One region of the Microcoleus sp. N9_B4 genome, then DNA from elsewhere that is predicted to be linked to it. Evidence: riboswitches for the same ligand, from Rfam matches in the RefSeq annotation. Region 1 holds a riboswitch; each other region holds the start of a gene.
What was found. Region 1 has a riboswitch for cobalamin ahead of metE (5-methyltetrahydropteroyltriglutamate--homocysteine S-methyltransferase). Riboswitches for the same ligand answer to the same signal wherever they lie in the genome.
Positions count from the first base shown of each region.

Region 1 (8,126 bases):
AAGAACAAATCTTCGCCATTTTGAAAGTCGCTAATAACATCGCTTCCCTGTTTTAATTGCAAAACAAATTTGTCGCGCCCCTTTCCTCCTACTAAAATGTCATCGCCATCACCGCCGTTGAGGGTATCATTTCCCCTACCGCCGAACAGGGTATCGCTGCCTGCTTTGCCGTCCAAAAAATCGTCGCCGCGATCGGCTAAAATCGAATCGTCGCCTGCAACACCAATGAGGGTATCGTTCTCTGAAGTGCCGCTGCTGACAGCAACACGGTGAGAGATAAAAACATCTCTGCTACTGTTAGTATCTTGGGCAACTAAATTAGTAGCAAAAGAATCAAATGCGATCGCACTTCCCGTCGCAGAAACAGCGGGATTGAAGGATGTTATATCGGCACCTTGACCCTCCGAATTGACTGAGATGCGAGTTGTCGTGGCTGTGTCTCTGTCACGCACAAAGATATCATTAGTGCCGTTGGTATCTGCTGCCGCTAAGTTGTCAGCTAGAGAGTCAAAAGCGACGAATCGACCGTCAGCAGAAATCGAGGGTTTAAAGGAGCTTCTATTGGCGCGATCGCCTGTAGAATTAATTGAGGCCATAGTAGTAGTATTCGTCAGCCTGTCATGCACGAAAATATCGGAAGTGCCGTTAGTGTCGTCGGTTACTAAATTGCTAGCATTAGACTCAAATGCGACCAAGCGACCGTCAGCAGAAATAGCAGCAGTAATAGACCCAAAATTTCCCTGATTTCCCGATGAATTTACCGATACGCGAGTGGTAGTATTTGTCTGGATGTCATGTACAAAAATGTCTCTAGTGCTGTTAGTGTCTGCCGCCACTAAGTTATCTGCTAAAGAGTCAAAAGCAACGAAGCGGCCGTCAGCGGAAATTGAGGGGTTGAAAGAGCCAATATTTCCCTGGTTTCCTGTTGAGTTGACTGAAATGCGAGTGGTGATGTTAGTGAGTCTGTCGCGGACAAAAATGTCTGAGGTGTTGTTAGTATCTCCTGGTACTAAGTTGGTTGAATTAGATTCAAAGGCAATGAAGCGACCATTGGCGGAAAGTGAAGGGTTAAGTGAAGCGCGATCGCCCTCTTTACCTGTCGAATCTACGGAGATGCGGGCGGTATTTCCAGTCAGCCGATCGTGGAGGAAAATGTCTGATGTGTTGTTAGTGTCTTCGGCTACTAAATTAGTTGCATTCGACTCAAAGGCAATGAACCGCCCGCCAGCAGAAATAGCAGGGTTAAAAGCATCAAAATTTGCCTGATTTCCTGTTGAGTTGACGGAGGTGCGGGTGGTGATGTTAGTGAGTCTGTCGTGCAGGAAAATATCTGAGGTGTTGTTAGTATCTCCGGGGACTAAATTAGTAGCAATAGATTCAAAGGCGATGAAGCGGCCCTCGGCGGAGATTGAGGGGTTGATTGAGAAGCGATCGCCTTCTTTTCCTAATGAATTTACAGAGATGCGGGTGAGGATAGTTTTAAATTCAGGCGATTTTGGGTTCATTTGTATTTCTGTTGCTTCATTCTTGTATAAAAATGTCAAGTTTTATAGGGGCGGGTTCGCTAGTATGTTTAATTTCAAAGCCAGAAGCTTTATAAACCCGCCCCGCCTATACTTTCGGATTATTTGGATTCAGAATCTTGTTGAGGAGGATTGAACTTTGCTATTAGCGATCGCACTGCTGCTATTGGTATAAATAATGCACCAGTAGCAGAGCCGATAACAAACCGAAACCAGAAGAGTAAAAAACGCTCTAGCGTCATTGGTTCTGCGGCTTGTTCAATAGCATCTGATAAGATTGCAGGAGATTTTCCGGGGGATGGTTTCACACCTGCGATCGCGATCGCGTAGGGGCTATTCTGATCAGCATACCAATCCGGTGCAACGTACACTTTGCGAATTTGGGTGAATCCTGCTAACTTATACCAACTGATATAAGCGTCTTCACTGGGAAACAGCATCCACGTATCAGACAGCCAACGGGCGATCGGATTCTTGCGTTCCAGCGGGCCGATAATCAACGCAATTCCGCCTGGTTTAGTCACACGATAAGCTTCAGCGATCGCCCGTTGTGGATCGGGCCAATACTCAATGCTGCCAGCAGAAATGTAGCGATCGAATGTATCGGTAGCAAAGGGTAAATTCTCCACATCTCCGAGAAACTTCTCACAGTCATTAATTGCAGATTTTTGTTTTGCCTTAGCTAACTGATGCGGACTTTGATCGAGCATTTTAACATGGTTAGAATTCACTTTTTCGACTATGCCACAAGTAGTGAATCCAGTTCCGGCTCCAGCATCTAGAACTTGTAAATCAGGGCGATCTAGTTGCGCGAGTTCCAGAGATTTCTCCCGCATGGGAATCGTCCAGAAAAACGGATTAATCAAATTATCGTAGCCAATCGACACAAAACGGTAAAACCAGAAGGCTTCTTTTTTATGTTGAATAAGTCTTGCCATTGTTGCTTTTTCCTCTAACGGATGTTGAACAGTTGGGATTCTTCCCATTCTTTGAAAGTGAGTATTCATCATGTTTAAATTGAATGGGAAGGGTTGACGGAATATTTCTATTCAGAGCGTTGATTGCAGTTTCAAAAAATTTTACCGCGAAATATCAGTACGCTTCACAACAGCATCCGTTTCAAGTTGAAAATCTTCCCAGTGCTTGCACACAGTTTGGTAACAATCTGGAGGTGAACTCGGAAGATTTCTCAGATTAAAAAAGATAGCTTGATTGGCGCATTCCAACAGGAGAATAATATCCTTAAACGGATTATAATTATCCACTTCTTGAAGGATATGAGCATTCATGTGATGATGCTGGAGGATCACCGTATCAGGAGCAGCCAGCCACGCATTTAGGAATGGGGCGAGACGGGAACGCGGAACAAAATAGGAGTTAAATGTTTCACCTGCTACTCCTAAAAGTGGAGAATTAAGACTGCAAATTACTGCTCCGCGTTCACCTCCTAAGTAACCTATCCAGGCGTTATAACCCAACGCCAATAAATTAGTAGCAATAAAGTCTTGCTGCCAATCGTAACCGTTCATTTCACTGTCCATCTTTTTCTAACAACTGCCAAAGCTGGATTTGATAACAGAGATTTGGTTGAGGCATTGGGAGAATAGGGTAAGTTTTAGGAACTCTGGCTTGGTGAGAATTCGTCCCAGCGTCTACAGACTTGTTCGTAACAATCAGCAGGTGCGATCGCCATTTTTCTTAATAAATTGACCTCGATTTGACGGTTAACTTTCAGCACCAGCAGAATATCTTGCTCAGGATTGTAGGTGGCAACTGCTGCCTGAACCGATGAAATAGTCGATGAGTCAAGGGATAGCGATCGCAAGTAAAACCCCATCAAATTCGAGGGGATAAACTGAAGTGTGAACGGAATTGGTTCAAAATTTATAACTGTAGAATGAATAACTTTAGTATCCACATCACAAACCACAACTCCCCGTCCAAAAGACTGAAATCCCTTCCATCCTGTATAACCAATCATCAGCAGATTTGTGTGAATGAAGCCATGTTGCCAGTAGCCAAAGTTTCCCTGCCAGATGCTATTTTCCGGTCGCATTTACTTCCTCCCGCAGCGTTTTTGCAGCTTCCACCATATTTTTCAGGGCCGGAATTACTTCTTCCCAACGCCGTGTTTTTAGGCCGCAATCGGGATTCACCCAAATTTGCTGCACAAGTAAATTGGCAATTCCTGTTCGCAACTGCTGCAAAATCTGTTCTGTTGTTGGCACTACTGGACTGTGGATGTCATACACGCCGTTACCCACTTGATAGGTGTAGCCTGCGGCGATGATTTCATGCAGCGTTTGGTTGTTGCTGCGACTATTTTCAATCGAAATCACATCGGCATCTAACCGTTCAATGTCTTTGATAATGTCGCCGAATTCGCAGTAGCACATATGCGTGTGAATTTGAGTCTGGGGATGAGCGACTGCGGTTGCCAAACGAAACGCATCTACTGCCCAAGACAGGTATTCACTCCAGCGTTCTATCTTCAGAGGTAAACCTTCGCGTAATGCGGGTTCATCTACTTGAATTACCTTCGCTCCTGCTGCTTCTAAATCTGCCACTTCATCGCGCAATGCCAGTGCAATTTGAAACGCTTGTTTCTGTCGAGAAATATCAGTGCGCGGATATGACCAATTTAAAATTGTTACGGGAGCTGTTAGCATTCCTTTAACTGGTTTTTGCGTCAATGATTGCGCTACTTTAAACTCGCGTACCGTCATTGGGGCCGTGCGAAAGACATCACCGTAAATAATCGGCGGACGCACATACCGACTGCCATAGCTTTGCACCCAGCCATTTTGCGTGAAGGCAAATCCATCTAACTGTTGTCCAAAGTATTCCACCATATCGGTGCGTTCAAATTCGCCATGCACTAGCACATCCAGCCCAATTTCTTCTTGGAGTTTAATGCTGTCGGCAATCTCAGTATCGATCGCTGCTTCATACTCTGGCTGACTCAATTCACCCTTTTTATACCGTACTCGCAGTTGTCGCACTTCTGATGTTTGAGGAAATGAGCCGATCGTTGTGGTGGGAAAAATGGGCAGAGAAATCTGTTTTGACAGCCGCAAACCGTAGGATAATTCCCGTAGAAAGTCATTTGTCGTAATGCTTTTCATGCGTGACTGCACGGCAGGATTTGCTGGACTAAATTGCTCGAATTTTGTCCAGGAATCGGTAATCTTGGCGCGATCGCTCTCAGTTTCTTCTCCTGCTAAACTGCGTGCCAAAAACTTCACCGCTTGCAGTTTTTGTTCTGCAAAACTAAACACATTGCGGAGAGGTTCTGGCAACTTTGTTTCCCGTTTGGCATCGTAGGGAACAAACTGCAATGATGCCGACGGCTGAATGACGATATTAGGCGTAATTCTCTGAATGTCTTGCAGCACTGGCAGCAATTGTTCTGGACGGATTTGCCAGATGTTGCGGGCATCCACAATGCCAACGCCCAGATGCTTATCTGGGGGAAATCCATATTGCTTGAGTAAATCTAAATTGCGTCCGCGAGTGAAGTCTAAACTAATCGCAGTAACAGGCAATGCCATCACCCAAGAATAAGCTTCACCCAAGTCCTCAAAGTAAGTGACAAGATGCAGCGGTAAATCGACTTTAACAAAGGCTTGATAAGCAGTTTGATAGTGTGCTTTGAAGTTGGTCGCATCTCCCAGAACTAAGGCTGGTTCGTGTATCTGCACTTCGGCAACCCCAAGGGCTTTTAATTGCGTCAAGAGTTCGATGTAGCGCGGCAGCAATTGCGCTAGAGAATCGTCCATTGCGCCATCTAACCGACTCAACCGCAGTAGCGTACAGGGGCCAAGAACGATCGGCACTGCCCGCTCCCCTAACGTCGCTTTTGCCCGCTGCACCGTCTCCAGAAAATCGCTGAAATCGGCTGGTTGCAGTTGGGTTGGAATTTCTGGCACGAGGTAGTGATAGTTGCTATCAAACCATTTGGTCATCTCTAGGGCCGGAATTCCTTCTTTGCCCCGTGCCATTGCAAAGTATCGATCGAGTCCTGATAACCCCTGAAAGCGTTTGGGAATTAGACCTAAACGAATTGTCCAGTCAAGCACGTGATCGTAGAGTGTAGTATCGCCTGCACCGATGCGATCGATGCCTGTCTGTAGCTGTGTTTTCCAGTTTTCTATTTCTACAGTTTGAACAGTAGACAGTAAAGTATCTGCCTCTAATTTGCCACTCCAAAAACCTTCCAAAGCTTTCTTAACTTCACGGTTTTTACCAATGCGGGGATATCCAAGAGTTGCCGTTAAAATTGACATAATTTCTCCTAAGTTGGGGTTGTCAATTGATTTATCAGTCCATAGAAACTCAGTCGGAAACCAACAGGTATCCGATGCCGAATTTCCGACAGCAATGCCATTAGATTGCAAGGCGCATCAAAGGCAAAACCATCTGAATTTCCAACAAAGCTATAAAAAAGCTGTTAGAAATTACAGCAGGCAAATGCCCAGCAAGATTCCTTGCATCTGAAACTAGATAATGCTGTTCATGCTAGTTTTTCAAACTTGCTATCTCGCCCTAGAAACCAATTCCACCACAGGTTTCTCGCGGGTTAAGGAGTATAATCGCCGATCGCGCAGCGTCTCTGAAAAAGAATCGAATTGAAAACAAAATGCTGAATACATCCGTACCTCGCAGATGGGTTAAATGAAACGATACAATCGGCGGGCATCCTGACTAAGAAACGATTGTACGCTTCATCACAGTTGCGGGACAGCGCCGGGTTCGCACCGGACTTTCCCCGTTTCCTCTAGTGGGTGATCTCCACCAGAACCGATTACTTCTGACAATAGCACATTTCTGAAAATTTGCAACCCCTCAGACAAATAGCGCGATGTATGTATAGTTTTTCGATCGACTGTTCATCTGTTCCCACGGTCGCCGCCTTCTGGTAAATGGGTTATTGTAGTTAACGAGTTCGATCGTTCCGCAAATCTAAACGGAGGACATATCGCGCTTTATTTTTAAAATCCAGTGGTGTAATCTAGTGAATTTGCAAAAAATCTGGCTAAAATATCGAGTTTTTCAGGCAGTTGTATTCTTAGGATTGGGTTTGCTATTAACCATCGCCCTTTCGCTTTCTTTGGGTGCGGTGCCGATGAGTGCCGAGCAATTGTGGCAAGCATTTCTGCACCGAGGTGATGCTGTCAATCAAACTATTTTCTGGGAATTGCGTTTGCCCAGAGTTGCGGCTGCGCTGACGGTTGGTGCGGCTTTGGGAATGTCGGGGGCTTTGCTGCAAGGTTTGCTCCGCAACGGTTTAGCCGATCCTTTTGTATTAGGAATTGCGGCGGGTGCGGGGTTGGTTGCGATTACCATGCTGACTTTGGGAATATTTCAAACTTGGCTGCCTTTGGCGGCTTGGATAGGTGCTATTTTAACTTCGATCGATTTTATCGCCGAATCAAAGCAGTTGGGCTGGAGATTTGCTGGGTAAGTTTAACGTGAAAAATGTCGCAGCCCAATTGCAAGGAGATAGCCCCGTGCGAGGCTACGTGATGCTTTCAGCGGAAAAGGTTTTAGAGGCTAATCCTGAAGTAATCATTATAGTCGATCGGGGTGAGGGAATTTTAGACCAATTTAAATCTGATTCATTTTGGAATCAACTAATACCAATTTTAAAAAAGAATGCAACAGTATTCTTGTTCCCCCCCTTAGCAAGGGGGGGCTAGGGGGGGTCGAAGAGTGTTGCACGATTTTAGAGAAATGGTATAACAGCCACCAAAAATAATCTAGTTTACGTTTTTGACTCCTATGGATTGGTCAACCCAGGTAGTATCGAAAAAATTGAGCAAGCAACTGCTCAACTTAAACAAGTTCTAGCTAAAAAGTAGAGATCCGATTTTGAGAGATAAAAAATCTCTAGAAATCCTGCAACAAATTGACTACAATTTCTCTAAAAGTGAGAAAGCTAAAGGCATTCCAAAGCCCGCAGCGATCGGAAACCTGGTTTTTGACACTGACTCTTAATGCTGTCGGATCGATCGGATATCTTGCACCATTGTCAGCAACAGGCAAGATGCCTGTTCCACAAAAGATAAGTTTTCTTGTGGAACAGGCATCTTGCCTGTTCATAAAAGGTTAATGGAGAATAGTGCAACATATGAGATCGATCGCCCTCAAGAAGCTAGATCCAGAGGTGGCAAACCGCGCAACTGTCGCAGCGAGTTGATACACATCTGACAGTCGCAGCCAAACAGCGCCACCGCCGCATCGCTTTCTTCTTCCGAAAAATCCAACATTGCCACCTGTTCGTCAGCAGGCCGCTGCCAACTGATTCTTACTTTAGAATTAGCAGCAGCTTTGCCAGGAAGCCGCACGCAAGTCAGGCGCTGAGTGTGGGGCGATCGCACGCAGCGGGGCGAATCAGCCGCTTGGCTTGGTGTTTCGCCAATTTGAGCGGGATTGGCGATCGCGCTCAAAGACATCACAGAGCCAAACAGCGTCGGACTTACCAATAAAGTGAGGAGCAATCTATTCATTTGTCGTCTTTAAGAACTTTAACGTATACAGTAGCCGATTATCTGTTGCAATTCAACAAGGTGTTCGTCCCATATCAGTAAGATTTGCCGTTAT
Region 1 covers NZ_JAUBRC010000004.1:95,974-104,099, reverse strand. Annotated here, with positions in the region: gene QUA43_RS03915 (calcium-binding protein) at 1-1,505, opposite strand, end outside; gene QUA43_RS03910 (methyltransferase domain-containing protein) at 1,625-2,461, opposite strand; gene QUA43_RS03905 (hypothetical protein) at 2,603-3,052, opposite strand; gene QUA43_RS03900 (hypothetical protein) at 3,139-3,579, opposite strand; gene metE (5-methyltetrahydropteroyltriglutamate--homocysteine S-methyltransferase) at 3,563-5,809, opposite strand; cobalamin riboswitch at 6,197-6,343, opposite strand; gene QUA43_RS03890 (iron chelate uptake ABC transporter family permease subunit) at 6,538-6,987, shown strand; gene QUA43_RS03885 (hypothetical protein) at 6,995-7,222, shown strand; gene QUA43_RS03880 (hypothetical protein) at 7,413-7,625, opposite strand; gene QUA43_RS03875 (hypothetical protein) at 7,670-8,032, opposite strand.

Region 2 (8,126 bases), on a different contig from region 1:
CAGCATATGCACTCCTTGAAAAACAAATCTGTTGTTTTCTCCGGCCATATTCAGAATGCCTTTTGTCCGAAAGATATTCGGGCCTTGAGTTCGCAACAATTCCTCAATCCAATCGCTAAATTTGTTGCCATCAATAGCACCGACTTCGACTATTGCTACTGAGGTAACAGTTTCGTCGTGTTCGTGAGTGTGTTCGCCCAAAAAGTCTGGTTCTATTTCTAATGCCCGGTTCAAATCAAATGCTTTGACGCCCAACAAAGCATCCATTTGTAATTCAGCGTTGTAAGTACGGTGAATTTTTGCCATTGCATTCATCGCGCGAATTCGCTTTTCTAATTCTGCCAATTCTTCCTCAGTCACCAAATCAGTTTTGTTGAGCAAAACTACATCAGCGAAGGCAATTTGTTCTTGAGCTTCGTCTGCATCCCAGTGCTGCCAGATGTGCTTGGCATCAACTACCGTGACAACTGCATCTAGCAGTAATGTTTCCCGCATATCTTCATCTACAAAAAATGTTTGAATTACGGGTGCTGGGTCGGCTAAACCTGTGGTTTCGATGACTATGTGATCGAATTTGTCTCGCCGCTTCATCAAATTGCCGATAATCCGAATTAAATCGCCTCGGACCGTACAGCAAATGCAGCCGTTGTTCATCTCAAAAATTTCTTCGTCGGCATCAATTATCAGTTGGTTGTCGATGCCTACTTCGCCGAATTCGTTGACGATGACTGCAACTTTTTTGCCGTGTTCCTGTGTTAAAATTCGGTTCAGTAGCGTAGTTTTGCCTGCGCCGAGATAACCCGTGAGAACGGTAACAGGAACTGATTCGATCGCCCCAGCAGTCACCATACTTTACCTCGATTATTTTACAATGATAACCATTATCGCTATTTTACACCAGACTTGCTGGCAGTGGTCACAATATTAAATAATGTTAATTAATTGTTCGTGAGAGCTTGGAGGGGCGAGTTTTACCAATAATATTTGCTGCAATTCAAAATATCGAGAAACCCGCCCCTCTCAGATCACAATTAATTGTTAATCATAGCTGCAATTCGATCGCGCTCTAGCTCTCGACCAATCAGCACTAATTTGGTTTGGCGGAGTTCGGAAGGTTGCCAAGGACGATCGTAAAAATATTCTATCCGCGAGCCCACACCTTGCAACACCATCCTCATCGGTTTCTTGGGAACCGCCACAAACCCTTTAATCCGATAGATTTCCTCCTGCTGCATCAAGGATTCCAGTTTTTTCACCAAAGCTTCAGGTTCAAACTCGCGATCGGCAATAAAGTAAGTCGAGTTGATATCATCATCGTGTTCGTGTTCCTCCTCAGTGTCGTGGTGACTCGGACGAGACTCCAAATCATCCTCAACCGCCGCATTAAATCCCATTAGCACATCGGGGTTAATTTCGCCACCTTTGCAAGGCACAATTTTCACACTCGGACGCAACTCTTGCTGCAACCAGCTTTGGACTTTCTTGTGAGTTTCCGCATCTACGCGATCGACCTTCGTTAAAAGTACCATATCGGCACAGGCTAACTGGTCTTCAAACAATTCCTCGATCGGAGTTTCGTGATCTAAACTATCATCAGCCTGCCGCTGTGCCATCAAAGCATCGATATCACCGACAAAAGAACCGCTAGCAATAGCTTCGCAATCAACAACAGCAACAACACCGTCTACAGTAGCACCGGTGCGAATTTCCGGCCAGCGAAAAGCTTGAATTAAAGGTTTAGGAAGTGCCAGGCCCGAAGTCTCAATTAAGATACAATCAATTTGCTCTCTGCGCTTCAACAATTCCTGCATAGTCGGCAAGAATTCCTCTTGAACAGTGCAGCAAAGACAACCATTTGTTAGTTCTACAATATTGCTGCTAACATTTTCTTCTTCGTCGCAAACTTGGCAATCGCGCAGCAGTTCTCCGTCAATTCCGATTTCGCCAAATTCGTTCACCAGAACAGCAATGCGGCGACCTTGATTATTTTGCAATAAGTGGCGAATTAAGGTAGTTTTGCCGCTACCGAGAAAACCAGTGATGACAGTAACAGGAATTTTGTGCATTGATAATTTTGTGCTTATTTGGTAATGGGATATCTTGTTCCGAGGCTCTGCCTGGGAATACAGATCTAGAGGCTCTGCCTCGCTGGAATATAAGGAGGGCTTTTAACACGAGGCCGAGCCTCTGGCTATGCACTCCCAGGCCGAGAATGTAGGTGACAACTTAAGACGGAAACCTACAATAAAAGTCGCTTTTAGGCGAAGTCTAGATCCCCCTAAATCCCCCTTAAGAAGGGGAGTAGGGGTTGACTTTGAGAATATTTCTTGTCCCCCCCTTATTAAGGGGGGTTAGGGGGGATCTAGATTTCGATAAAAACAAGAGAGACGGTCGGTTTGACGTTAAGTTGTCACCGATGGGCAAAGCCTGAAAGGAAATAGCTTAATTTCCCAGCGGTGGAATCTTGGCTAAAACGCCTTTTTTCAGAGCTGGAGGACGCTCAGACCAAGGCAACAAACCGTCCGGTTTAGCATAGTATTGACCCGCGCATTCGAGTACAGCCTCGACGCTTTCCGACTCATTTGCTGGTAAATCACCAAACAGATAAGTGTACTTTCCAACAGCAGCAAAAGACACGGCACAAGAGTGACTGCAAGCACTCATGCACTCAACCTCTTGAATATCAAATTTATCAGAAAACTCCCAATCTTTAGCGAGTTGGGACAAGTCTTCCATAAATTGTTGGCCACCGCTTTTGCCTTCGCGCTTGCCGTTTTTCCAAACACTAGCGCAAGCAGTGCAAACAAATAGACTGTGCTTTGTGCGTACAGCCGTGTTAATTCCATCCATCATCCGTACCTCGCAGATGCGTTCAAAAGTGAGTTAGATATCGGCGGGCATTCTGACTTGAGAAACCCCAAGGGTTTCATTACAGTTGCGGGACAGCGCCGGACTTGCACCGAACTTTCCCCGTTTCCTCTAACGGCTGCTCCCCGCTAGAACCGATCGCGAAATCACATCATACCGCACTTGCCGCCTTTTTTCAAAAAAGTTATGTTAGTAATGTCGATCCATCAAAAAAAAATAACTCTTTGTGCAACAGGCCAGATGTCGGTTGCTGACGGGATATAACCCCACCAAAAAAATAACTCTTTGTGGAACAGGCATCTGACCTGTTGCTGACAAGATAGAAACCCATCCAAAAAAAATAACTCTTTGTGTAACAGGCAATATGCCTGTTAATGACGGGCTAGAAGCCCTCCCATACAAACATTACTAAAAACTATATGAACGCCTTCCCCGATTTTTCCACTCACGGCTATCAGATTGAAAAAGAACTCGGACACAACAGTCTCGGCGGCCGAGTTACATACTTAGCGAAAAATACGAATACTCAAAAATTAGTTGTAATTAAGCAATTTCAATTCGCTCAATTAGGTGCTAGCTGGGCAGAATACGAAACTTACGAACAAGAAATTAAAGTTTTGCAAAAACTGGATTTTCCGGGCATTCCCCGCTATCTCGATGCTTTTCAAACTGACAGCGGTTTCTGCATGGTGCAGGAATACAAAAATGCCGAATCTGCTGTCGCCCGGACTTTTTCGCCGCCGGATATCAAACAAATTGCGATCGCAAGTTTAGAGATTTTAGTTGACCTGCAAGCTCAGAAACCGCCGATTATTCACCGCGACATTAAGCCCGAAAACTTGTTAATAGATGACGAACTCAATGTTTACTTAGTAGACTTCGGTTTTGCTCGGCTAGGAGGTGGAAATATCGCCGCTAGCAGCGTCGTCAAAGGCACGATGGGATTCATGCCGCCGGAACAAATGTTCAACCGAGAATTAACCAAAGCGTCGGATCTTTACGGCTTGGGGATAACCCTGATTTGCTTGTTAACTGGTACGAAATCTGCGGATGTTGGTAATTTAGTTGATGCCAATTATGGCATTCATTTCCGGCATTTAGTACCGCCATTGCAGCAGGGTTGGATGAATTGGTTGGAGAGGATGGTAGCGCCAAGATTGCAAGACAGATATCCATCGGCTGCGGATGCTTTAACTGCGCTAGAATCTTTGGATGTCAGCAGCTTGCCGAAAGTGAGAATTGAGCGCGATCGCCTTCAATTCACAGCTACTGAATATGGAGAAATCTTAACACAAACTATTGCAATTAGCAACCCAATTCCCGATACAATACTTTGTGGCAGGTGGGAAGTCGCGCCGCATCCGAACGATCCGCCCCACACGCCCTACGACCACTCTTGGATCTCCTTTGAACCGCAGGCATTTGAAAGCAATAATATCGAGTGTACAATCGCAGTCGATACGAGCAAATTGCTGGAAAGTCAAACTTACAACCGCCAAATCATCTTGCGCGCTAATTCTGAACCCGAAACTCATACAATAGAATTGCAAGCTACAACAGCCCCGCTGCCCGTACCGCAAAAAACTAATTTTTTGTCGGTATTAAGGCTGACTTTCAGATGCTGTTTGATCTTAGCAACTTTTATGTGCTGTTTGCTGTTAACATTTGTGATATTTGACTGGATTGATTATAGTTTCGTCTATCCGGTGGTTGACATCTTTTTGTATTCTGGGACTACTACTATCATGCTTCCCATCTGTTTTACGAGTGGCTTTTTGGGATTTTTAGTCGCCGAAATCTCCATTACAGCCCAATCAAACAAATATGATCTTAATTGGTTTCTAGCTTTATGTGGAGGGTTAACAGGATTGATTTTTTCTGGTTTTATTAGCAGCATATTAACCAGTATTCTTTTTGATATCGCGAAGGGTACGATCGATTATCAATTAATAAGTTTTGTGTATGCTGGGTCAGTGCTGGTTTCGATCCCAGCAACTTTACTTGGAGCCTTAATACTAGGAGGAAGGATTACGAATGTTACGAGCGAAAATGTTACGATAGTAGCAGTTATTATGCTGCTTTTATCATTTTCATTGTATGTTTCTACCGTTAGAATCGTCTTGATTATAGCGCTGGCATCCCTGATTTACAAGATAGTCTATTCGGTCTTTAACAAGCTGATTGACGAGCAGATAGCCAGACAAATTCTTGAAGTAGATGCTACCCAAAGAGCTTTTCTTACTGCCGGATTTTGTATGAGTTTGTCATTAGCATTTCTAAACTTCTTAAACTTAAAATCTCAATTAGCATGGGTTGAACCCAGAGAAATATTAGTTGTAGGAGGAACGATAATGACATCTCTAGCCGTGACTGGAATTCCGTTAATTGACTCGATCGTTTTTAAACCAAAAAGAATGCTTGCCAACTATCACAAATCCAGACCAAATTTAATTAAACCGTAAAAACTTGTTCGCACCAAGGACTTTCAACCTCAATGACTGAAGTCCTCACTAAAAACCTTACCAAACATTAAGAGTCTGCATTCCTGCCTGTTGTTGGCGGATTGTTTCGAGAGTTCGCTTTAAATCCAACTTTTAAAAACCTGGCTATTAACTATCACAACTCTCAACTACTAACTATCAACTATCAACTATCAACTATTTACCTATGAATGCTTTTCCTGACTTTTCCAACTACGGCTATCAAATAACCCGCGAACTCGGACACAATCGCGCTGGCGGTAGAGTTACTTATCTCGCTACCGAAATTAATACCAAACGTTCCGTCGCCGTCAAACAATTTCAATTTGCCCAAACAGGCGCTAATTGGGCTCAATATCAAGCGTGCGAACAAGAAATTCAGATTTTGCGAGAACTCGACTATCCTAGCATTCCCCGCTATTTAGATTCCTTCCCCACTGCATCGGGTTTCTGCATGGTGCAAGAATACAAAAATGCCCCTTCCTTGGCAAATTCTCACCGCTGGAAGCCCGAACAAATCAAGCAAATTGCTATCTCTGTTTTAGAAATACTCAAATACCTGCAAAATCGGGTTCCGCCAGTCATCCACAGAGATTTAAAACCCGAAAATATCTTAGTAAATGACCGGATGAATGTCAGCCTTGTCGATTTCGGATTTGCTAGAATCGGCGGGGGAGAAGTGGCCGCCAGCAGCGTTGTTAAAGGCACTTTGGGCTTTATGCCGCCAGAACAAATGTTCAATCGGCAGCTAACTGTTGCATCGGATTTATACAGTCTCGGCGCGACGCTAATTTGCTTGCTAATCGGCATCAATTCTACCGAAGTTGGAAGTTTGATGGACGATACCGGGCGGATTAATTTTAAACATCGGTTGCCACAGCTAACTCCAGAGTTTCTTGATTGGCTGCAAAAGATGGTGGAACCTAATTTCAAACACCGCTATCTTTCAGCAGAGGCCGCCTTAAATGCTTTAATTCCCCTCGAAGTAGTTCAGCAGCGTAACAACTTAAAACCGGTATTGATATCAGTCGGAGTATTAACAGCAATTTCTGCTATTTTTATTCCGCTTTTTGGGAAATCTCCCGAACCTCAAACAGCAGTAGATCTCAAACGAGTAATCAACTCAGCAAATTTGAACCCTAAGACTCAAGTAATGTTAACTGACGAATTAGAATCAACGAAACTTAGGGATGTTTGGTCCTTGAAGCAAAACAAAAAAGTCTATTTTGCTGTAAGTGCTGCTAACTTGCCAGAAGGAAAATATAGAAGTTATTGTAAGGTTGTCAACCCTCAAGGACTATTCGCAGCCCAGAGTCAATCTTATTTAAAAACGACGGGCGATCGATTAAATACTTGGTGCTGGTACAATTTTAAACAAGATGACAAACCTGGCAATTGGCAGTTTCAATTTTACTTAGACGGTCAAAAAGTGACGCAAAATAGTTTCAAGGTCTTACCTTAAGATAGTTGTTCCGGGCTGGCAGTGAATTTTTTTGCCGTCAAAAGTTGGCGGACTCCAAGTTTCTGCATAACTTGCGTTCTCCCGATCGCTCTCGCATAAAGCACTAATAGTTTTTATTACATTGCTACCCTTTTCTTTGTAAGCAAATACTGCGCCCGTGTAGGATTTCCCGGGGTTCCTATCAGTAGGTTTGACGCTCGCGATCGCGCTTTCAAATTGTGCTGGTTCGCGGTGATTGTGCCTAGTTTGAACCGGGCCTATTGATGAGACGATCCTGTAATTATAGTTCTTGGTCTGTTCTTTAAGTCCAAGACCCAATTTTGCAATTGAATCGCTAAATTGGCCGTATTCTGCATAGTAAGCTTGCTGCGCTTTATTGATGGCTGAAATATATGCTTGGGCTTCTAAAAATGTCTTACCCCTTGGCCGGGACAAGGGCGGGACGATCGTATTGAGTTTGAAATCGTAACATGACGCCATGAGGCCAGCCACAAGCGCGCTGTAAATTGCAATCCTCGGCAGCAAACTGGATACTGGCAATCTCGATTTTTTACGGGCTTTAGCTACATTGACTGACATTTTTTTAACTGTCATAAAGTAAATTTGCCAAGCTTGTAGGGTGCGCCACAAGCACCCTACAGATTACAAATTATGCAGTTTCGTGCTGTTTGTGCCAAGCGGGATGCCACAGCAATTCCGCAGTCGATCGCTTCTCGACCATTTCAGGAGTAATCATACAGTTAGCCACATCCTTGCGAGAAGGCAACTCGTACATCACATCGAGCATTAACTCCTCTAAAATGCTGCGAAGAGCTCTCGCGCCAGTTTTGCGACGATAGGCCTCCTGGGCGATCGCCCGTAGCGCTTCCGGCTGAAATTCCAACTCCACGCTGTCCATCTTTAACAGCTTTTGATACTGCTTCACCAGCGCATTCCGGGGCTCAGTCAATATCTGCATCAAAGCTGCTTCATCCAGCGGCGAAATCACCGTCACCACCGGAATCCGCCCGACAAACTCAGGAATTAAACCAAACTTGACTAAATCGTCCGGCTGTACCTGCTGCAAAATATCAGCCGCCCGCTTGTCTTTCGCCGGCAAAGTCGAGTTGCTTTCGCTTTCCGTTGGCTGAATAAAGCCTAAAGATTTTTTACCCAAACGCTGTTCAACTATTTTTTCCAAACCGACAAAAGCACCGCCACAAATAAATAGAATTTTGCTAGTGTCAACTTGAATAAAATCTTGGTAAGGATGTTTGCGGCCGCCTTGCGGGGGAACATTAACCACTGTTCCTTCCAACATTTTTAGCAGGGCTTGC
Region 2 covers NZ_JAUBRC010000002.1:5,809-13,934, forward strand. Annotated here, with positions in the region: gene QUA43_RS01340 (GTP-binding protein) at 1-849, opposite strand, end outside; gene cobW (cobalamin biosynthesis protein CobW) at 1,032-2,066, opposite strand; gene QUA43_RS01350 (DUF1636 domain-containing protein) at 2,443-2,853, opposite strand; cobalamin riboswitch at 2,876-3,022, opposite strand; gene QUA43_RS01355 (protein kinase domain-containing protein) at 3,288-5,330, shown strand; gene QUA43_RS01360 (serine/threonine-protein kinase) at 5,536-6,810, shown strand; gene QUA43_RS01365 (type IV pilin-like G/H family protein) at 6,802-7,404, opposite strand; gene clpX (ATP-dependent protease ATP-binding subunit ClpX) at 7,460-8,126, opposite strand, start outside.
Region 2: linked by a shared signal. The riboswitch ahead of QUA43_RS01350 (DUF1636 domain-containing protein) and the one ahead of metE (5-methyltetrahydropteroyltriglutamate--homocysteine S-methyltransferase) in region 1 are both predicted to bind cobalamin.

Region 3 (8,126 bases), on a different contig from region 1:
GGGGCGCGAATTTAGCAGGAGCGGATTTTAAAGGCGCTGTGTTTCTGGGGAAAACAGCTCCGGATCAATTTATTCAAAGTCCGACTGGTAGTAAATCGGGTCGATTCCAAGGAGTTGATTTTGGGGAGGCTAAGAATTTAGATAAAAGTCAAATTGCTTACATCTGTTTGCAGGGGGGGATTCATCCGAAGTGCCCGCAGAAGAAGTAAGGATGGGTTGTTAACGAGTAGGGTAATACAGTTGATCGAAGAACAGGTAGGGTAATTATGAGCGTTAAGCGAATCATTTATCTCATCCTAGCAATTCTGGGGCTTGTATTGCCTTGGTACTATAACTTGCAGTTTTTTAGCAATGCTGGTTTGCTCGACTTTGTAAACGAAAGTTCGGCTAATCTTGCTGCGAAATCGGTAAGTTTAGATTTGTTTATCGCCACTGTAGCCGGAAGCACTTGGATGTACGCTGAGTCAATCGATTTTAGATTTTAGATTTTAGATTTTCGATTGAAGCATTGACCCCACGGATAAATTCGGGGGCTTGTTTATCAGATACAGGTTTTTTATTTCTGGACGGATGAATCCGGGGGCTTGTATCCTGGATGCTTTCGGTCAAAACGATTGGATATAAGTTTTGTAGGGGTGTACATACTTCTGAGTTTGCTTGTTTCGTTTTCATGTACATTCCCGCTTTTCTTGTTTGTGCGGGAAACCAAGCTGGAAAAATCAAGTGAAGTCTCAAGTTGAAAAGTTGCTTAACAGGTTAGTGCCACGCAGCACAATAATTCGGTGCAGGCGATCGAGATATTGTACAATTTCCGGTAAAATCACCGTTATAGGTTTGTAGTGACGAGGGAATTACTCAGAATTTTATGAGGATTAAATTCCTCACTACAAACCAACTTAATGGTTGTCGTTCGATGTGGCATAATACTAATAGCAATTTCACTCATTTTTTGCTCAAAACTTTTGGCTTGAGTATCATTCCCCCTGCCCAACCTACTACTGCATTGTTTATAGAAATTGCTATTATATCGTTCCGGTTGTATCGATATTTTTCAAAGGTTCAAAAAGTCCGTTGTCCCGAAAGCATAATTTTACTCAACAGTCAACAGTCAACAGCCAACAGCCAACAGTCAACAGTCAACAGCGAACAGCCAACGGTCAACAGTCAACAGTCAACAGTCAACAGTCAACAATCAACAGTCAACAATCATGAGGACTGCAACCGGAATTGAGATTACGCAATAGCATCCGAACTGGCAAGAGTCTCGAATTGCGCCAATAGCATTGCCTCACCATTATTTGGAGTTCCAAAAATTTTAGGTAACTGACCTGTTTCAGCGAGAACTTGTCTCACTTCTCGGTTAGATACATCGGCTAGATTTTTGTTATTTAGAATCGCATTAACCGCAGCGATACCCACACCTTGACCAACTGCAGCGTTGAATTCAACAATTCTGCCGGCCGAACAGGCTAACCCTTCAAATCCAGAACACGGACTGACCACTGCCAGGTTAGGAACGTTTTTAATTAATGCGTGGCGGATGCCAATATTGAAGGTAGGCTTTTTAAAAGCCATACTTTTAAACCATCCTAGACTGTTTGCTTTCTCGCGAATACCCTGGATACCTCCGCGGATATCAAAATGATAGCTAAATGTTCCCAGTGCCTCATTAGCAGGTACGCCACCTAACAGCATTTGTGCGCCAGTTAAAGGTTCTACAACTCCCGTCACATTGCCGACGTGTCTGATATAAAGTTCTGAGGCATAAGTAACAGAAGTAGCCCCCAAACTCCTCAGCCAAGTTGTAATAAATAACATCTCTCTTTGCATATTAGCCGTGGGTTTGCTCCCGCTTTTCGCTAAGGCTTCGGCTTCGCTGGCGGTGACTGCAAATAAAAGCGCATTCCACGAATGTCTTTCATTTGGAAGTATTGCTATATTTCCCCGATCTAAAATTACGCCGGTTTCAGGAAAAGATAGCTTTATTCCTCTAAAGGAGTGGTACGCTACAGACAGAGCCAGCGACCGAACATCGATGTAATCGTTTCCCACCCACAGAGTTTTGAGATTGCCTTTAGTGTCCCTCATTTCCCGCCGGAGTTCTTCTGCTAGTTGGGCATCCTTGCCAGCAGCGTACAGCAAAAATTTTTGACTCTCTGAATCGGCTAGATTTGTGAAGCGTTTTAGATAAATATAATCGAATTCTTTCAGTGCTCTTGCACTGAGTCCTTGCGTTTCAAAAACGAGGGTGACTGGAAGTTCTGAATTAGGCAGACCCAATGTTTCAAATCCCTGCAACTTTCTCACGCCGGCAGCTTGAGCTAATTCGGCATTGACAGTGGCATCAATAAATTGCTTGCCGGCATAAACTACGCCTTTAGAGGTGGTTATACTGGCAATTTTTTGCCCTGCTTTAGTGACTGATTGAATTTCTACTTTGCTGAGGAGATCTGCCCCAGCTTGTACCAGCATTTCTTTCAGCGCTGCACTGGCTTTGCGGGAGTCAAGTGCAATTGCCTTAACGCCGGATTTTTGTAAAAATTCTTTATAGATTGTCGCCGGTGAACCAAAGGTATCTAACTTTAAAGATTGTTGAAGTTCTTCACTAATCTGAGTTCTATCTAAATAAGCAAGACCGCCTCTTACCAAATGCCCGCCAATTCCTTCTTGCAAGCTTGCTTTCGACATCAGCAGAATTCGCGGATAACGCTTTGTGCGGCGACGATATTCTCTGGCCGCCGAGATAACAGCTAGAACTCCTGGAACTTCATCACCAAAACAGATGACATCGTAAGAACGCAGATCCATGACCATTATTTAATAACCTCTCCTGATTTTCATCTTTTCGAGCTGGAGCTCAATGTTTGCCGTCAAACTCTCTGTTTTTCGCAAATCTAGCCCCATTTTCCCCGATTTTTGCGATAAATATTCACATATTCCTGGATTCAGTAACTGGGTTTTTTCCAGAAAAGCTTTCGTTGAGGACGATCGATCTCGGTTAAAAAACCCGGTTTGTGAGCCTCAAGAGTGTGTAAGTGTTGTACTCTTGACTGCCATCAGCCCAGATTATCAGGATCTATCCCCAACTCCCGCAATCGCTGAGCTAGTCGATCGGAACGTTGGGCCAATCGATCGGCGCGCTGCGATTCCTGTTGGGCGCGCTGCGATTCCTGTTGGGCGCGCTGCGCTGATTCTTTCACCTGTTCTTCAGGAGTCAGATAACGTTTTCCATCGGCATCATACCAATACAACCACTCCCTTGTCACCCCAGAATAACTTCCCCTTTCACAACCAATCCCCAAACCAATTTCAGGCATCCAAACTGGATTTCCTGACTGTAACTCGTACTTCCCATTGACTAACTTGTGTACTTCCAAATGAGGTTTACGACGGCGGCGGGAAGAATAAATGACGTAATAAAGTACGCCTAAAGCTTGATATTCCTCCAACTTTGTGCTGTATTCCTTGCGATAAGTTGGAGAAACTACTTCTAGCACAAAAGTCGGCAGAACATTTTCATCCCACAGCACGTAACTGGGACGCAATTCTTCATCATAAAACCTTTCTACACCTAAACTTAAAAAAGCATCGGGCACAATGGGAGGTTTATCGGGGTGATGATAAATACCCATATCTATGCCAAAAAACCAGTCCATGCGTTCTGCCCAAAGTATGAGCAATATTGCTTTTAACAACCCTGGTATTAGTTCTTGCAGTTCGTTATCCACAGGCGTTTCATCTGAGTCTGGTAGTTCATCGGCTGAGGGCCAGTGCCTCGGAAATTTGTAATCTAACATGGCGGCTTTCCTCAAAACTCATTAATATTATACCGTTGATTTGTTGAGCGATAGTATTTATGGAACGAACCGCGAAGACGCGAAAGAAGAGAAGATGATCGGTAATCTCGACTGAGTTGAGCTGAATGAATTTTTGTAAAATATTTGCTGAGACTTACGCGATCGACTAAACTATGTCTAACCAGTCGGTTCTAATGGGGAGCAGCCGTTAGAGGAAACGGGGAAAGTTCGGTGTAAGTCCGGCGCTGTCCCGCAACTGTAATGAGAGTTTTGTCGCTTTCTGAGTCAGGATGCCCGCCGATGTGTTAGTTTACATAGTCTCATCTGCGAGGTTCAGTGTGAAGGCCAGAAATCGGAAATTGGTCAGCTTGGGATTGATGGCTGGCTTGAGTTGTTATATTGTCCTGGGCACGGCAACGCCCGCCGCAGCTATGCACATTTCGGAAGGTTTTTTGCCGGTGCAATGGGCTGCGTTTTGGTGGATTGTGGCGCTGCCTTTTTTTGCAGTAGGTTTGCGCTCAATTACTCGTATTACAAAAGAACACCCGGAACTTAAACTATTGCTAGCTTTAGCCGGTGCGTTTACTTTTGTACTTTCTGCTTTAAAAATTCCCTCGGTAACGGGGAGTTGTTCTCACCCAACGGGTACCGGTTTGGGTGCAATTTTGTTCGGCCCTTCGGTGATGGCTGTACTGGGGGCTTTAGTTCTGCTGTTTCAAACGTTACTGTTAGCGCATGGTGGGCTGACAACGCTGGGAGCTAATATGTTTTCGATGGCGATTGTTGGCCCTTTTGCTGCGTATTTTATCTATAAATTGCTGTTGCGAACTGGCAGGCAACGGGCGGCAATTTTTTGTGCGGCGGCTTTGGCAGATTTGCTGACTTACGTGGTTACTTCGATTCAGTTGGCATTAGCTTTCCCCGCAGCAAGTGGCGGTTTTATGGCTTCGTTTCTCAAGTTTGCTGGCATCTTTGCTATCACTCAAGTACCCCTTGCGATTAGTGAGGGATTGCTGACTGTATTGGTCTGGAATTGGCTGCATTCTTACGGGCAGCAAGAGCTAAAAACTCTCAAGTTATTGATGAGACAGGAGTCATAAGCCATGAGTCAAAAAAACACAAGAAATCAGCAAGCTACTTCACAACAAAATTGGATGTTGGTAATTGCTGTTATCGCGCTTGCCGTTATTCCCCTAGTTTTTGTCCGGGGTGAATACGGCGGAGCGGATGGGGAAGCTGAGAAAGCGATTACGGAAATTCAACCGGACTATCAACCTTGGTTTAACCACTTTTTTGAGCCTGCTAGCGGAGAAATTGAAAGTTTGCTGTTTGCGACTCAAGCAGCGCTAGGGGCTGGCGTAATTGGCTACGCGATCGGGCTTTATAAGGGACGCACGGAATCTCATAAATCTGATGATGAATCGCCGTCGGAATAAATGGCGAATAAACGGCGAATAGAATTCGCTTCTACACATACAAAGTCCGCCTGCGCGGACTGGAAGACTTTGGAATGAATCATCAGATTGATAGTCTGGCTTATACAAATCGCTTGCGGGGATTGCCGCCAAGTCACAAGTTATCCTTTGCGATCGCCCTGTTAATTCTGTCTCTAGTTTCTGGGGCGATCGTCCAATTGTCGATCGCCCTTTGGTTGGCCGTCTGGATCGTCGTCTATGCGGGTATTCCGGGGAAACTGTATTTGCGGTTGCTGTCGCTACCGTTGATGTTTTTGCTGACAAGTTTGCCTGCTTTGGCGATGGGTGCGGTTGAGTTAAGTCAAATCCAGGAAATTCAGTGGGATATTTGGCAAGGTTGGGGCATTAGCATCGGCACTTTTTATCTGTATGTGAGTCGCACTGGAATATACCAAGTGAGCTTGCTATTTGCCCGCGCCTTCGCATCGACAAGTTGTATGTATTTCATCCTCTTGACAGTTCCATTTACCGAAATCTTGCAAATTCTCAGACAATTACGCTGTCCAGAGTTGGTCACAGAACTGCTATTACTAATGTATCGGTTTATTTTTAGCTTATTGGCGATCGCCGATGAACTTTGGATTGCCCAAAACTCCCGCTGCGGCTACCGCACTTGGAAACTAGGAATGCGTAGTTTAAGCATTTTAATCGGGCAATTGCTTCAGCGAACTTTGGAAAACTACCGTCAAGTTTCGTTGAGTTTAGCGTCACGGGGCTTTAATGGAGAACTGCGCGTTTGGAATTCTTACCCTTACAAACCTTCGCGAAGATATACATTAGAAGCTTTGTTTGGTTGCACGGTTTTAACTTTGTTAAGTGTGGTATTTCAACGCTAAATTTATTGTTATTTCTGGACGAATGGGGGCCAGAAACCGGGTTTTTTACCGAACCTGCGAGCTATAACGTGTCTTTTCGTAATAAAACCCGGTTTCTTTGGTCGGAGTGGGTAAGTCCTGCATTATATTCACGATTAGTGGCGGTGGTTAATATCAACGAGACTTACGCATCACAAGCAAAGAAACCGGGTTTTTACTGAATCTGCGGGTTGTAACCAAGTATTCTCGCCAAAAACCCGGTTTCTGACTACCCGCGCGTCCACGACTATTGTTGATAATTCTCCTATTCTCGTTAGTTTAGCGGGCCGGATTTGCATAAGGGCGATCGCACTTCCTGCAACAGCTATTACAAATATGACTTTTATGAACTTAATTAATGAATTATATGAATTGACGTAAACAGTAATTGAATGAATAATAACAGTATCAAAATAAAGAGAAAAAATCATGTATCAAGATACTAACAAAAAAAACAGCCCGCCGCCCATTGTTTTTATTATTGCCCTCGGCTTAATTGGGTTTGGCGCATACAAGTTCCTTCCCGGTTTATTGAAAGCCCAAACTTCAAATACACCTACATCTACATCTACACCTGCAACGATCGCACCCGGAACGATCGCAAATCGCATCAGTTTAGGAAACCAAATATTAGTAGCCTCCCAAACAACAGCAGCCAAACAAGCAGGAACTCAAGCTTTTGCTGAGGGTAATTACCAAGCTGCCGCCGAATATTTTGAGAAATCGCTGCAACAAAATCGCAACGATCCGGAAACCATTATTTATTTGAATAATTCCAAAGCAAGCAATGGTTCTTACTTGAAAATTGCTGTCAGCGTCCCCATTGGTAGCAACCCCAATGTCGCCCAAGAAATCCTTCGAGGTGTTGCCCAAGCTCAGGATGAAGTCAATACTAGCGGTGGCATAAACGGGGCAAAACTGCAAGTAGAAATTGTCAACGATGACAACAGTCAAGAGGTTGTCAGAGAAGTTGCAAGGACATTGACAAAAGATCCGAGTATACTAGGAGTAATTGGACACAATGCTAGCAACGCATCTCTCGAAGCTGCTCCGATCTATCAGCAAGAAAAACTGGTAATGGTTACACCGACGAGCTTTGCCAATAATCTATCAGGATTTGGCAGCTACATATTTCGGACAGTACCCAATATTAGCTTAATGGCTGCTCCTTTAGCAGAATATGCAGTCAAAACAGCAGGCCAAACTAATATTGCCATTTGTTATGACTCCCAAGCACCGGATAACATATCATTTAAAGATGAATTTGTAGCATCTCTTACTGCTGCTGGCGGCAAATTAGTTCCTACTGTTTGCGACTTTTCATTACCCTCTTTTAATCCCGAAAGTGCGATCGCCGATGCTGTCAGCAAAGGTGCACAAGGATTGATGGTAGCACCCCACATCGATCGCATTGACCGTGCGATTTCTCTGGCTCGCAGTAATCGAGGCAAATTGCCACTCTACGGCAGCACTACGCTCTACACCTTTCAAACTTTAAAAGACGGACAAAAAGACGTTGACGGGCTTGTTTTGCCCGTTCCCTGGCATCCTGAAACTAATCCCGGTAGCCGTTTCCCAGAAAATGCCCGCCAGCGTTGGGGAGGCATTGTGAATTGGCGAACAGCAACGAGTTTTGACGCGACTCAAGCTGTGATCGCTGGCTTGCGGCAAAGCAATACGCGGGAAGGATTGCAACAAGCACTCAGAAATGCGAGTTTTTCGGCAGCAGGTTCAAGCGAGGATGTGAAGTTTTTGCCCACGGGCGATCGGGCTGGTAAGCCGATTTTAGTGCAAGTTAAACAAGGAGGAAGCACTGGCTATAACTTCGTCCCGTTGCGGTAACTTTGTTAAGTAATATCATGTCTTGTCGATCGACCGTGATTCCTGTAGGGGCGGGTTCACTAACAATAATTGCCGAAAACCGACAATTTCATAAACCCGCCCCGGCCTGTTTATTAACGATTTTTAAGATAAAATGAAATGAGTAGATTAAAGGAGAG
Region 3 covers NZ_JAUBRC010000001.1:238,156-246,281, forward strand. Annotated here, with positions in the region: gene QUA43_RS01045 (pentapeptide repeat-containing protein) at 1-209, shown strand, start outside; gene QUA43_RS01050 (DUF2834 domain-containing protein) at 267-485, shown strand; gene QUA43_RS01055 (DUF2834 domain-containing protein) at 615-740, shown strand; gene QUA43_RS01060 (hypothetical protein) at 1,072-1,212, shown strand; gene QUA43_RS01065 (FAD-dependent oxidoreductase) at 1,234-2,808, opposite strand; gene QUA43_RS01070 (Uma2 family endonuclease) at 3,057-3,797, opposite strand; cobalamin riboswitch at 3,967-4,113, shown strand; gene QUA43_RS01075 (energy-coupling factor ABC transporter permease) at 4,175-4,897, shown strand; gene QUA43_RS01080 (energy-coupling factor ABC transporter substrate-binding protein) at 4,901-5,233, shown strand; gene cbiQ (cobalt ECF transporter T component CbiQ) at 5,308-6,108, shown strand; gene QUA43_RS01090 (ABC transporter substrate-binding protein) at 6,556-7,968, shown strand.
Region 3: linked by a shared signal. The riboswitch ahead of QUA43_RS01075 (energy-coupling factor ABC transporter permease) and the one ahead of metE (5-methyltetrahydropteroyltriglutamate--homocysteine S-methyltransferase) in region 1 are both predicted to bind cobalamin.